3 regions of the uncultured Dubosiella sp. genome follow, and region 2 is predicted to be linked to each of the others. Evidence: predicted binding sites of a transcription regulator. Region 2 holds the regulator's gene; each other region holds the start of a gene.
What was found. Region 2 encodes Rex, which represses fermentation and respiration genes when NADH is low (regulators of the CRP and FNR family bind a similar motif). Its sites were predicted from a motif close to GTGAANNNNTTCAC; they were not measured.
Positions count from the first base shown of each region.

Region 1: the regulator Rex is predicted to act here: its motif matches at 1,004-1,017, upstream of ABNS49_RS05235 (4Fe-4S dicluster domain-containing protein).
Region 3: the regulator Rex is predicted to act here: its motif matches at 1,649-1,662, upstream of ABNS49_RS11650 (phosphoglycerate kinase).

Region 1 is NZ_CAXHOA010000005.1:138,280-141,556, forward strand. Features, by position in the region: gene ABNS49_RS05225 (hypothetical protein) at 1-31, opposite strand, end outside; gene ABNS49_RS05230 (RluA family pseudouridine synthase) at 75-941, opposite strand; gene ABNS49_RS05235 (4Fe-4S dicluster domain-containing protein) at 1,086-2,603, shown strand; gene ABNS49_RS05240 (NAD(+) synthase) at 2,652-3,277, shown strand, end outside.
Region 2 is NZ_CAXHOA010000001.1:60,385-63,661, forward strand. Features, by position in the region: gene ABNS49_RS00300 (Gx transporter family protein) at 1-306, shown strand, start outside; gene ABNS49_RS00305 (TIGR03905 family TSCPD domain-containing protein) at 303-563, shown strand; gene ABNS49_RS00310 (hypothetical protein) at 547-1,212, shown strand; gene ABNS49_RS00315 (redox-sensing transcriptional repressor Rex) at 1,264-1,902, shown strand; gene asnS (asparagine--tRNA ligase) at 2,128-3,277, shown strand, end outside.
Region 3 is NZ_CAXHOA010000019.1:38,676-41,952, reverse strand. Features, by position in the region: gene tpiA (triose-phosphate isomerase) at 1-381, opposite strand, end outside; gene ABNS49_RS11650 (phosphoglycerate kinase) at 397-1,578, opposite strand; gene ABNS49_RS11645 (class B sortase) at 1,729-2,481, opposite strand; gene ABNS49_RS11640 (hypothetical protein) at 2,492-2,824, opposite strand; gene ABNS49_RS11635 (23S rRNA (pseudouridine(1915)-N(3))-methyltransferase RlmH) at 2,965-3,277, opposite strand, start outside.

The DNA.
Region 1 (3,277 bases), on a different contig from region 2:
GCCAGAGGCTCTTCCAAAAAATATTCTCCATACCTTTATATACGACAAAACGCAAAAAAAAGTGACCTGCATTGTCACTTTTTAAACTCATTTTGCTCCATTTCCATTTCAATCGGGTCGATTACGATGCGATACGCGTCCAGCTGCATGTCCTCTAGGCGATGGCTTCCGTATTTGCGGTCGCCAACGAGCGGAAAGCCTAGAAACGCCATGCAGGCGCGGATTTGATGAAACCGTCCGGTCACAAGCTCCACTTTGATCCACGTCGCGTCTTTCTCGAAGCGAAACGGATGGACGCGCATTTGCGCTTTCACATACCCTTCCCGCGGCTGGGCGCTTACTTTCGCGATGGTGTCGATTTTTTTCAAATACAGCGTCACGTCCATGTCGTCGCGCAAATGGCCTTCGACTTTGGCGTGGTAAAACTTGTGAACCAAATGCTGTTGAATGGCCGCGTTGATCTCCCGCGCCGCGTACGCGTTTTTGGCGCCAATCACAAGGCCGGATGTGTTGCGGTCAAGCCGGTTGCAAATGCAGGGGGCGAAATGGTTTTCACGCTTTGGATCGTACTCGCCTTTTCGATACAAGTAAGCCCGTAAACGCTCCACGAGGCAGTCCTGCCCTTCTTTGGCGCTTTGGGAAAGCAGGCCCGCGGGCTTGTCGGCGACCACGATGTTGTCGTCCTCGTAGACGACATCGAGATTGGAATTGAAGAGCACTTTTTTTTCTTTTTGCACTAGCACGTCGTCGGGCAAAAAAAGCAAAATCACGTCGTCGGGCTGCAAGATTTGCGCGAAATCCGCACGTTTGCGGTTGACCTTGATTTTCTTGTTTCGAATGGCTTTGTACATCATGCCCTTTTTCAGTTCGGGAAACGTCTTCTCCAGAAACTTGTCGAGCCGCTGGTTGGCATCGTTTTCATGAATCCGTATTTCTTTCATTGCTTGGTTCCTCATCTATATCGTCTGTATTGTACCACGTCCTTTTCCTTCTGCCTGAAGTTGTGCATTTTTTCACGAATTTTGGTTTCTTGTCCGGCCGTTTTCCGATATAATAAGTAAAGCAAATGAATAGAAGGAGAAATTATGAGAGGAATCTATAATTCAGTGACCGATATTCGCCGGAAAGTCTTTTCGGAAATCGCCCGGATGGCTTACGCCGACGACATCGACTACGCAAAACGGATCGAAGAGATCCCTTACGAGATCCTGCCGGGAACGAAGGCGAAATATCGCAACAGCATCTTCCTGGAACGTGCGATCATTGGCGAGCGTCTTCGTCTTGGAATGGGGCTTCCGCTTCGTGAAATGGCCGAATACGGCGCGCTGAGCGACGGCATCGAGGAAAGTGTCATTGCCACGAAATATTATGATGATCCTTTGATCAATATAATCAAGTTCGCGTGCAACGCGTGTCCGGAAAAAAAGGTCTTCGTGACCAACGGCTGCCAGGGATGCCTTTCCCATCAATGTACGGAAGTGTGTCCAAAAGACGCGATCCACATCGTGAACGGCCGCTCGCTGATCGACCAGGACAAATGCATCAAGTGCGGACGCTGCATGGACGCATGCCCTTACTCGGCGATCGTGAAAATCGAGCGTCCTTGCGCGGCGAGCTGCGGCATGAACGCGATCGGCAGCGACGAGGACGGCAAGGCCGTGATCAACTACGATAAATGCGTCAGCTGCGGCATGTGTCTGGTGAACTGCCCGTTTGGCGCCATCGTGGACAAAGGACAAATCTTCCAGACCATTTACTCCATCAAGGAGGGTGACGAGGTCATCGCGGCCATCGCGCCGGCGTTTGTCGGCCAGTTTGGTCCAAGCGTCACGCCGGACAAAGTCAAAGCCGCTTTAATGTCCCTTGGTTTTGCGGACGTGGTGGAAGTGGCGATCGGCGCCGACTTGTGCACGATCGAGGAAGCGGCGGACTTCCTGGACAAGGTGCCTGAAAAACAGCCGTTCATGGCAACGAGCTGCTGCCCGGCATGGTCCGTTATGGCGAAAAAGGAATTCCCGCAGTTCGCCCCTTACATTTCCATGGCGCTGACGCCAATGGTTTTGACGGCGCGCATGATCAAAAAAGACCATCCAAATGCCAAGGTTGTCTTCATCGGGCCTTGCGCGGCGAAAAAACTGGAAGCCAGCCGCAAATCCGTGCGCTCGGATGTCGACTTTGTGCTCACGTTCGAGGAAGTCATGGGCATGTTCGAAGCGAAAAGCATCAATTTGGAACAAATCGTCGCGGAGGAACCATTGCTGGCCGGAACCAACGATGGTCGCGGATTCGCTGTCAGCGGCGGCGTGGCGAAAGCCGTGAAAAACGTCATCGAGAAGGAACATCCGGAAATGCAAGTGAAAGTGCAGGCCGCCGAAGGCTTGAAAAACTGCAAGACGATGCTCATGATGGCGAAAGCCGGCCGTTTGAACGGATATCTGCTCGAAGGAATGGCTTGCCCGGGCGGCTGTGTCGCCGGCGCCGGTACGCTGCAGCCAATCCCGAAATCGAGTGCGGCTGTCAAACGGTACGCGACCGAAAACGAAAAGAAGACGTCGGATGAGTCCGCTTACGCCGATCGTCTCCATGAATTATCAGAAGGTTAAGATCCAAGCCATCCTAGCGGATGGCTTTCTTTTCATAAAGGAGTCACTATGAAACGTTTCAACTACTACAAAGTCGCCGCGGCGACACCGCCTGTCCACATTGGCAACCCGAAAAAAAACGTCGACGGCATGCTGGAAATCGCCCGCGGGCTAGACACCGACACCCAGCTGGTCGTCTTTCCCGAGCTGGCCGTCAGCGGCTACACTTGCCAGGACTTGTTTTACGAGGAAGCTTTGCTGGAAGCCTCGCAAGCCGAGCTGCTTCGCATGGCCAAAGAGCTGCCCGCCAACCTGGCTTGCGTCGTTGGCGTCCCGCTCGTTGTCGAAGGAAAGCTCATCAACGGCGCGGCGTTCCTTTTCAACGGAAAGGTGCTTGGCGTCTATATCAAATCCCACATTCCCGGGTATAACGAATATTACGAGCCGCGCTGGTTCACGCCGGCGCGCGAAATCCAGACGCGTCAAATCACGCTGGGTAACCAAACGGTTCCTGTAGGCGATCGAATCCTCTTTTTGGACCGCGCCTCCAAAGCGTGCATTGGCATCGAAATTTGCGAAGACTTGTGGGTCGCCATTCCGGTGAGCTCGAACCATGCGCTAGCCGGCGCCAACGTTCTTGTCAACTGCTCGGCATCCAACGAAGTCATCGCCAAAGACGACTATCGCCGCGAGCT
Region 2 (3,277 bases):
GCCGCGCTGCTGCAAGGCACGCTGTTTTCTGTTTCGTTCGCGTTGTCGTTTACGGGTGGGATCCTGTCCATGCTGGCGATGATCGTGGCGTATCGTTTGCCGTGGTTTTCGATTTATGGTGTGAGCGTGCTGGGCGCCTGTTTTCACAACGTGGGGCAGGTGCTGGCGATCACGTTTGTTTACCAGCAGTATTTTATGCAGTTGTTTTTGCCGGTTTTGCTGGCGCTTTCGATTGTGGCGGGTCTATGTATCGCCTTGCTGGCGGGACAGATTTTGAGACGAATGAAAGGAAGGTTGATTCGATGAAACGATTTGAGCAAAAACCAACGGGCGTTTGCGCGACGAAGATGGTGTTTGAGATCGAAGGGGACCGTATTCATTCCATTGAAACGGTGAATGGATGCGAAGGTAGCTCGCGCGGGATTTGCGCTTTGGCGCACGGCATGCGCGTCGAGGAGTTTATCGAGCGCTGCGCGGGAATTGACTGCAAGAAGAAACGAACATCGTGCCCGGATCAAATGGCGAGAATTTTAAGCAGGTATCAAAATGGCGAATTCGATTGATCCATACTATTTTTCGTTGTGTCGCATCGAGCAGGAAGCCGAACACGAAATCAGCTTTTTGTCGTCGAGCTCACTCAAGCTCGACGTCTTGACGCAGGCGATGAGCTACGACCGGATTTCGGATAACGACTACTTGAAACTGCTGCAAATGAATTTTTACAAATACGACAAGATGGACCGGAAAAAGGCGAAGCGCTATTGCCTGATTAAAATGCAAATGCTTGTGGACGCCAAAAAGCATCCGTACAAGCGGGGCCGGTTTAAGGAAGTCAACTTCAACAATCCGCTGCGCGGCGACTTTCATTCGTTTTCCGAGCGGCGAAGCTCGCTGTTGCAAGGTATCGAGGCGGCGAAAATCAAGCGGTTTTTGTGGTTCGATGTCGCGTTGTATGTTTTGCTGCTGTCGCTCTTCGTGTATGGCTTGCATTTTTCGATTTTTGGCAGCGTGCTCCTTTCTTTGATGTTTTTCGCCAGTCTTTACGCCTACTTTTACTTCCGTGTGCTCGACGAGCAAGTCGCGGACGAGCTGGAACGGGATTTGGACTTGCTGGATCCGCTTATGCAGGAGTTGGAGGTAAGCCGGAAAAACAGCGCGGCAGTGCATTTGTTTGGCAAAACGAAAAAAGGACCGGAATCAAGCAATTTGTAAAAAATTTCACAAATTGGAAAAATGATGGTAAAATGGCTATGGTGATGAACGATGCGGAATATAGATGTACCGAAAGCGACACTGCATCGGTATCCAATTTATTTGAAAGCGTTGCGCCGGTTGCAGAAAAACGGCGTCGAGCGCGTCATGTCCAAAGAGCTTGCCAACTTAGTCGACATCGAGCCGACGACGATACGGCGTGATTTTTCTTTTTTGGGCAATTTAGGCAAACAAGGATATGGATACGATGTGGATCGGCTGATCGAGATCTTTAACGCTCAGCTCGGCGTCGATTTTGATGAAAAAATAATTTTAGTAGGGGCCGGAAACCTTGGCCGCGCCTTGATCAACTACAACAAGTGGGACTATGTGGTAGGGGAGATCGCGTGCGCGTTCGATGTGGATCCGGACAAATGCGGCGAAAAGTTCGGGGTGGAAGTGTATCCGATGGAACAACTGGAGCAAAAGATTCCGGACGGGTGCCGAATCGCGATTTTGACGATTTCCCACGACGTCCAGGAAACGGTGGACCGGCTGGTGGCGTGCGGAATCAAGGGAATCGTCGACTTTACTCATCAGCATTTCAAAGTGCCAAAAGGTGTTGTCATAAAAGTTGTTGATGTGGTATCATCAATTCAGGAACTTGTTTTTCAAACAAATTCATTTGATGAAAAGACGAAGAAACAGTAGGAAAAATGCCCGACAGCAAAGAGAATCCGCGGCTGGTGAAAGCGGTGTGGACGGCATTTGGACAACAACTGCGGAGTTGGACCGGAGAAATGACAGTAGACGGTCCCGAGGAAGGCGCGTTAAGCCAAGAGTGTGCGTGAAAACGCAAATCTGGATGGTACCGCGGTGATAGATCGTTCCTTTTTTGGAACGGTCTTTTTTTTGTTGAGGGAGGAAAAAGAGAGTATGCTTTTGAAAAAACTAAAAGAAGATCCGGCACAATACGATGGACAGCTTGTGGAACTGCAAGGATGGGTGCGCACGAACCGGAACTCGAAGAAGATCGGCTTCATCGAGCTCAATGATGGTTCGACGTTCTCCAACACCCAAATCGTATACGAGGACGGACTGCCAAACTTTGCCGAAACGAGCAAGATCACGCTCGGCAGCGCGATCGGCGTCAAAGGAACGGTCGTCGTGACGCCGGAAGGAAAACAGCCATTCGAGATCCATGCAGACCAGGTCGAGGTGCTGGGGCTGGCGGATCACGACTATCCGCTCCAAAAGAAGCGCCATTCGTTTGAATACATGCGCGAGATTCCGCATGTGCGTCCAAGAGCGAACACGTATTACGCCATTTTCCGTCTGCGTTCCGTGCTGAGCATGGCGATCCACACCTTTTTCCAGGATCGCGGCTTCGTCTACGTCCACACGCCGGAAATCACGGGCAACGACGCCGAGGGCGCGGGCGAGTGCTTTACGGTCACGACAAGAAAAGACGACAAGTACGGGGACGATTTCTTTTCGAAACACGCGCAGCTGACCGTTTCGGGACAGCTTCACGTCGAGCCGTTCGCGTTGACGTACCGCAACGTCTATACGTTCGGACCGACCTTCCGGGCGGAAAACTCGAATACGACGCGCCATGCCAGCGAGTTTTGGATGATTGAGCCGGAGCTGGCGTTCGCCGATCTTGGTGACGACATGGACTGCATCGAAGAGATGATCAAATACTGCATCAACTATTGTCTGGAGCATGCCAGCGAGGAAATGGCTTTCTTCCAGAAAATGATCGACAAAGACTGCATTGACCGGGTGACCCAGGTGGCGAACTCGCACTTCAAGCGGATGACGTACACGGAAGCGATCGACCATTTGGAAAAAGCGAAAGACCGCTTTGAAAACAAGGATATTTTCTGGGGAATGGATTTGCAGTCGGAGCATGAACGCTACTTGTGCGAACAAGTGGTGCAGGGACCGGTGTTCCTGACCGATTATCCAAAAGACATCAAAGCGTTTTATATGCGGGTCAACGAAGACGGCAAAACCGTGGCGGCTTGCGACTTGCTCGTGCCGTACGTGGGCGAGCTCGTTGGCGGCAGCCAGCGCGAGGAAC
Region 3 (3,277 bases), on a different contig from region 2:
GGTCTCGCCGATGCAAAGAATAGGCGTGATGCCCGCGTCGAGCAGCTTCTTCGCTTTTTTATTCACGGTTTCGTCCGTGTCGCCAAACATCTGGCGGCGTTCCGAGTGACCGATGATGCAGTATTTCACACCGAGCTCCTCGAGCATTGGAACCGATACTTCACCTGTGAACGCGCCGGAATCTTCGAAGTGGCAGTTTTCCGCCGCAACGATCAAGTTTTCCGCGTTGTCAAGCGCCGTGCGAAGATCCGTAAAAGGAACGCCGACACCATACAAGCCTTTATCCGTTTTCGCAACGCCGTCGACTTCTTCAAAGAACGCTTTCGTCTCCGCGTTGTTTTTGTTCATTTTCCAGTTTCCAACGATAATGATATCTCTCATGCTCTGTTCCTCTTTCTACTTTTCCGAAATGATCGCGATACCTGGCAGGGTTTTTCCTTCCATGTATTCCAGCGACGCACCGCCACCTGTCGAGATGTGGGAGAACTTGTCTTTGAATCCAAGCTGGATCGCTGCCGCTGCCGAGTCGCCGCCGCCGATCACCGTGATGGCATCCGGAAGTTCAGCGATCGCTTCGCATACCGCAAGCGTTCCTTTGGCGAAGTTTGGCATTTCGAATACGCCCATCGGGCCGTTCCATACGACCGTCTTCGCGCCGTCGAGCGTTTCCTTGAACAATTCGATTGATTTTGGTCCAATGTCAAGACCCATCCATCCATCCGGGATGTCGCCTTCCACGATTTCCGTGTTCGCGTCGTTCGAGAAGCTGTCCGCGATCACCGTGTCGACTGGCAGAACGATTTTGCCTTTGCCTTTTTCCAGCGTCGCTTTGGCAAGTTCCACTTTGTCGTCCTCGCACAGCGAGTTTCCGATCTTGTGTCCAAGCGCTTTTTCAAACGTGTACGCCATACCACCGCCAACGATGACCTTGTCGGCTTTTTCCAGCATGTTTTCGATCACGCCGATCTTGTCGGATACTTTCGCGCCGCCAATGATCGCCACGAACGGATGCGCCGGCTCGTCAACCGCTTTGCCAAGCATGTCGACTTCTTTTTCAACCAGGAATCCAAGCGCGTTTTCCGCGATGTTCGAAGGGATGCCTACCGTTGAAGCGTGGGCGCGGTGAACCGAACCGAACGCGTCTTCCACGAACACGTCGCCCAGGCTCGCCCAGTATTTTCCAAGTTCCGGATCGTTTTTGCTTTCGCCTTTTTCGTAACGCGTGTTTTGCACGAGCAGGATTTCCCCATCTTTCAAGTCCGCCACGTCTTTTTCAAGCTCTTCGCCGCGCGTAACCGGGCAGAATGTCACTTTTGTTCCAGGCAGAAGCTCGGCCAGACGAACCGCAACGCACTCCAGGTTGTTTTTCGCCTTGTCCTCTTCCGTTTTCACCTTGCCCAGGTGCGACATCAAAATTACTTTCGCGTTGTTCTCCAACAAGTATTTGATTGTTGGCAGCGCCTGAATGATTCGATTGTCGTTTGTGATCACGCCGTCTTTGCGAGGCACGTTAAAATCACAACGAACGATGACCTTTTTTCCAGCAACGTCAAGGTCTTTGACAGTCTTTTTAGCCATTAACAATTCCTCCTATGAATTTCAATCGGCTATATTATACCACTTGCGAAAAATCGTGACTACCTTATTTGTGCATTTTTTCACACAATGGAACAGCTTTCTTTTTCCCCAAAACAAAAAGATCCGCCCTTTCAGGCGGATACGCGTCGTTTACATTTCGGACGGGGTGTCCGTTTGCTCCACGAGCCGGGCGCCCACAAGAAAGCGCCGGCTGCTACCCACGCCTACGCACGTCGACAAAATCAGCACATCGGGATCGTCTTCTTCCACCGGGCGGACCCGCTCGCCGGCCGACTGTTGCATCTCGGCAATCAAATCCTTCAACTTGGCCGGATCGCTAAAATCCTCGCTGCCCAAAATGAGCCGGTCGTCAAACTCGGTCACCGCGAACACCTCGTAGCGAAGCCCTTTACCCGCCTCGGTGTACACGTAAAAGTTTGGATGCGCTTGAAAAAAATCGAGATCCTCCAGCTTGTGCAGCTCGGAGAACATCGGCTCGTAGCCTGGCGCGAACGCGGTATGGCCGTAAACGACCGTGACCGGATCGCTGAAATCGCGCGTGTTTTCCTTTTGCGTGTACAGCGAGCCCGCCTCGTCATACGTGCCATCCGGCTTGTGGAGCAAGTAGTAGTCCTCCTCCATGTCCGGCTTGCTTTGGTAAATCGGATAGTCCACATTCGTGTCCGGTACCGAGATCCAGGCGTACACGTCCTCGTTGGCGGCGTTGAGCGTCTCGAAATCCACGTTCCGGTTGACCGGGTCGTTGAGGTCGATCTTCTTTTTTTCCTCCACGACTGGCGGCTGCGGTTCCTTTTCGGCCACCTCCGTTTTCGAGCATCCCGTCGCCGCCAGCACAGCCAGCAGCAGGCAGCCGAATTTGACTTTCTGTTTTTTCTTCGTCATCCCTTTTCCCCTAACGCTGCTTCGCCTTGAGCAGCTCGTTTTCCAGTTCGCGCGCCCGCTTGACGCACGCGTGGTACTCGAGCGAGTTTTTCGTCAGGATGCGGTCGTTCACCTTCGCCTCAATCGTTTCGCCCGATCGCATCGTCAGCTTCAAAAGCACATTGACGATCTCGTTGCCGTGGGCCACGCTGGACGAAAGCATGTGGGTGATGGCGTCCACCGTGACTTTGGAGCCGCCTTTTCGGATCACTGGAACAACCACTTCGATTTTTTCAATATCGCGTAAGTCGACTTTGCGCTTCGGCCGGTCGATATACACGTCGTTTTTGCTAATGCGAATCATAATCTCCTCCCAATTCTCTTTTGTTATAGTAAAGAAATTATATCATTTCATGATAATAAAAATAAGACGTTTCCCTGTCCACTTGGTCTGGATTTTCAACCACTTGTTCCGCTTTCGAAAAAGAACCGCGAAAAAGCGGTTCATTTATGATAGTTTCGGTGGTTGTTGATCATGAACGCCCGATACACCTGCTCGAGCACAAGCACACGGGTCATTAAATGCGTAAACGTCAAATCCGACAGCTTCCAGCGCGCGTTGGCGCGGGAAAGAAGCGCTTTGGAAGGTCCCAGGCTGCCCGCGATCACGAACACTAAATTTCCTGAGCGCGTCTGCCACTGTTCGAGCTTGGCGGCAAAGCTCTCGCTCGACTCCATCGCGCCATGCAAATCCAGAAGAATCACAAAATCCTGGTCGCGGATCTTTTCCAGCACCCGCTTTCCTTCTTTGTCTTTG